DNA from 2 places in the Halomonas sp. NPDC076908 genome. Region 1 is predicted to be linked to the other one. Evidence: predicted binding sites of a transcription regulator. Region 1 holds the regulator's gene; the other holds the start of a gene.
What was found. The regulator sigma-54, encoded in region 1, starts transcription at its own class of promoters, with help from an activator protein. The targets are predictions, from matches to a motif close to TGGCACNNNNNTTGCTNT.

Region 1 (2,189 bases):
CTGCACCTGCTGCGTGCAGTGTACAAGCGGCTTGCTGTCGCTCTTTTTCTACAGATAAGGTGACTTGCACCGTGGTTATATTGTCGTAATGACGCTCGACACGTTCAAGTTTTTCATTGACATAGTCACGCAAGGCGTCAGTCAGATCTACGTGATGACCAGTGATATTAACTTGCATTGACGTACTCCTTATCCATCGGACTGTACTTCGATTGTAACCCTTTTTGCCGCGTTGCAAAGCCCTTGTAGAGAGTTTACTTACTATTGATACAGCCTTAGCGTAAACGACGGCGTTCGCTAGAGGAGGGGATGCCCATGGCTTCGCGATATTTGGCTACCGTTCGGCGTGCAACCTGAATGCCACCCTCGTCTAAAAGCGTCACTAAACGGCTATCAGAGAGGGGTTTGCCAGGCGGCTCTTCGTTTATCAGCTTTTTTAGTCGTGCTCGAATGGCGGTGCTGGAGTGGCTATCGCCATCTTGACCGCTCACTTGGCTGGAGAAAAAGTATTTGAGTTCGAACACGCCGCGGGGCGTATGGATGTATTTCTGGGTAGTCACCCTAGATATGGTCGATTCGTGCATTTCTACCGCTTCCGCAATATCTGCCAATATCAGCGGCTTCATAGCCTCTTCGCCGTGTTCTAAAAAGCCAATTTGGCGGGTGATAATCTCGCGGCCCACGCGTAGCAGCGTATCGTTACGACTGGAAAGACTCTTAATTAACCAGCGCGCTTCTTGTAAATGCTCTTTTAAGAACTGATTGTCCTGACTTTTATCTGCGCGCTTAATCAAGCTTGCATAGTCAGGCTGAATACGCAGTCGTGGCAAGGCTTCTGGGTTGAGCTCCAGATGCCAGCCTTCGTTGTCGTGACGCACCACTAAGTCGGGAGTGATGTAGCTATCGTCAGTGACGCCATAAGCGCTTCCTGGGCGTGGGTCGAGACTGCGGATCAATAGGATGACATCGCCCAGCTGCTCATCATTTAGCCCCAGGCGGCGCTTTAATAAGCGCATATCGTCCTTACCAAGTGCTTCAAGAAATTGGCGGACAAGGCGGCGGGCAGGGACGAGTAGCGGTGTGTCATCGGGCAGTGCAGCCAACTGCAACATTAAGCATTCGCGCAGGTCGCGGGCAAAGATGCCGGTAGGTTCAAACTGCTGCAGTTTAAGCAGTATGGTCTCGATTTCGCGCTGGCTGAGGCCATCGATACCTTGGGCGCGCAGTCCTTCACGAATGTCGTTAAGCGGTTGGGTTAAATAACCATTGGCGTCTAGCGCATCGATCAGGCTTTCCGCAACTAAATGCTCACGGGGACTAAAATCGGTCATGGCGAGTTGCCACAGCAGGTGGCCGTGGAGACTTTGCCCTGCGGCCTGGCGCTCAAAGTCAGGGCCCTCGCCGCTGCTACCGCTCATGCTGCCCATGTCTTGGTAAGTATCCGACCAATCGCTGTCTACCGAAAGTTCGGTAGGGATACTCTCTGACCACTCTTCCTCTTTAGGCTCGCTGACAGCTTGTTCGCTGAACTCATCTTCTTGCTCCAGCATAGGGTTCGCGTCTAGCGCCTGCTGAATTTCTTGACGAAGGTCGAGCGTTGATAGTTGCAATAAGGCAATCGCCTGCTGCAACTGAGGCGTCATGGTCAGCTGTGTGCCGATACGCAACTGAAGAGAAGCTTTCATGACCATCTGAGAACCACTCGTTAATCGGAAAGGTTCACCCTAGTGCGAGTGGTGGCTGTGTGCAAGTGCAATAAGCATGCCATTGGTATAAAAATTATCGTAGAGCACTGATTAGAGGTGAAAAACAGCTTAGAGGCGAAAATCAGCACCCAAATAAACGTCTCGCACCTTCTGGTTGGTGAGAATTGACTCGGGAGAGCCACTGGCAATGATCTGGCCGTCGCCTACGATATAGGCGATATCGCAAATATCGAGGGTTTCACGTACGTTGTGATCAGTGATCAGCACGCCGATATGTCGCTGCTTTAGCGCACGAATAATGGTTTTAATATCGCCAACTGAGATGGGGTCAACCCCAGCAAAAGGTTCGTCAAGCAAAATAAAGGCAGGCTCCGTGGCTAGTGAACGGGCAATTTCGACACGTCGCCGCTCGCCGCCAGATAGGCTCATGCCTAAATTGTTGCGAATATGGGTGATATGAAAGTCTTCTAGCAAAGCTTCCAA
Region 2 (2,189 bases), on a different contig from region 1:
TGGTTTGAGCATGATACGCCCAGCGACTATGTTTTCCCTTCGTCGCCTGCACTGGACGTCCCCTTACCTGCCTCGCTAGTACAGGCGCGCCCTCCGCGCGAGGATATGCTGATAATGAGCGAGGCCGGGTTAAGTCCAATGGCCATCAGTGCTGCGCTAGGCGTCGCTGGCTTGCCTCGGCGCATCAGGTACGGTGTGCCTCCTCTGTTGGCCGCTCCTGCACCCACACGCGAATCCCTAGTTCAATCGATGCTTCCTTTGCCTCGCTTACTCATGCCCGTTGGCAGTGATGATCTTTCTTCGCCTCTAGCAGATTATATGGTGGTGTTAACTGATCGCCCGCCCGTTAATGTGCAGGCGGTGAGCGATGAGTCTATCTCTGGTGCCGTCGCTTTAGAGCAAGCGCTTTCCCAGCGTGTAGGTTCGTCTGCCTATTTACCTGATTTAGACGGTGTGGAAGTCTCACGGGTGGCAGAGGGGATAAGTTTGCGGGTACAGGATCAACTGCTGTTTCCCTCAGCGGCAGCAGAGCTCACTACCAACGGCTCATCGTTAGTAGGCAGCCTGCTTGAAACCATTCAGCGCTACGATGGTGAGGTATGGGTAGAGGGTCACTCCGATAGCCAAACGATTAATACGCCCGACTACTCATCGAACTGGGCGCTTTCCAGTGCTCGCGCTATCGCTATTGTTGAGGCCTTAGAGGCGGCGGGTGTATCCCCAGAAAGATTGCGGGCCGTAGGGCTGGCAGCCACGCAGTCTTTGGAAGACAACAGTACGATAGAGGGGCGTGCACGAAATCGTCGCGTGGAAGTAGTGATTCACGTTGAGTAACTGATTAGAGCGTTTAAAAAAAAGCCCGTCGGGGGAGGCGGGCAATAAAGGGCTTGGTTCACTGCAGCCCACTGGCATCAGGTGAGGGGTGTACAGAATCGCTGGTGGGTATAAGTTCAGTGTAGCTATTAACGCAGCGTTGCCAAGGGAGTGGATAAACTTTTTATGCATGTACGTCTAAAATGTTGCGTTATGTTCTATGATCTTTTTTGGTGCATGCAGGATGCTTCTTTTTGGTGCTGATACGGGCCCAACGCTTTATGTCTGTAAAATTCGATGTAACCTACTGCTGTAACAACACTTATCTTTTTTGGCCTGCAATTTGCTGAGTAACTTATTATAAATAGGTTACTGATAGCCACTAGGTAGTCCAGACATGACGTCTTAGCCATGTGTTGAGATCGAAAAGAGGTAGTGCCATGCCTGAATCCGCTCGTCTTACTGTGTCACTTTCCCAGCCACTTTGTTCGCCAGACCCTGCGTTGCAGCCGCGTCTTGTAGTGACCGATTTAGATGGCTCATTGCTGGATCATCATAGTTATGATTTCAGTCCCGCTGTGCCTTGGCTTGCTCGGTTAAAGCAGATGGGTGTGCCAGTAATTCCAGTCACCAGCAAAACCCGTGCCGAATTGATCCCTTTACGTGAAGCGTTAGGCCTCACGGCTACGCCGTTTATTGCTGAAAATGGTGCTGTTATTGGTTTGCCGCCAGGGTGGTGCCATGCACGTTTGGATCGCCCAGGTAGTGGCAGGGATGGCGTTGTTATCAAACACCCTGGTGTGGACATTGGTTTTATCCGCGCCCGATTGAAAGTATGGCGTGAACGGCTGGATATTCGTTTTACAAGAATGGGTGAGTTGAGCGTTCAAGAAGTGATGGAGCTTACCGGACTAGATGAGGCTCGTGCCAAAAATGCCCGCCAACGGGAAGGCAGTGAACCACTGATATGGCACGACACCGATGCTGCTTTGGATACCTTTCGTGCCGCTTTAGAAGGGGATGGGCTACAGCTAACCCAAGGAGGTCGGTTTTGGCATGTCATGGGACGCTCGGCTGATAAAGGCACCGCCGTAGAGTGGCTGATCAAACGTTTCACCGCCTTAAGAGGGCGTACACCACTTTCGCTCGGTTTGGGGGATGGGCCGAATGATATCACTATGCTGGATACAGTAGATCAAGCCGTTGTTATTCGAGGTTGTCACGACTTAACCGTCGAGCCGAGTAACGCTTCGCTATACCGCACGCAGGCAACAGGGCCGACTGGTTGGGCTGAGGGGGTGACCCACTGGTGGGGGCGAGACGACCGCCGTGTAGAAACGGCGGAAGCGTGTGATGCCTTGGCTCTGTAAAAATCA

Region 2: the regulator sigma-54 is predicted to act here: its motif matches at 1,146-1,163, upstream of ACQKE4_RS14965 (HAD-IIB family hydrolase).

Annotation. Positions count from the first base shown of each region.
Region 1 is NZ_JBNNIW010000006.1:86,641-88,829, reverse strand. Features, by position in the region: gene hpf (ribosome hibernation-promoting factor, HPF/YfiA family) at 1-178, opposite strand, end outside; gene ACQKE4_RS05270 (RNA polymerase factor sigma-54) at 276-1,691, opposite strand; gene lptB (LPS export ABC transporter ATP-binding protein) at 1,815-2,189, opposite strand, start outside.
Region 2 is NZ_JBNNIW010000027.1:42,823-45,011, reverse strand. Features, by position in the region: gene ACQKE4_RS14970 (OmpA family protein) at 1-834, shown strand, start outside; gene ACQKE4_RS14965 (HAD-IIB family hydrolase) at 1,254-2,183, shown strand.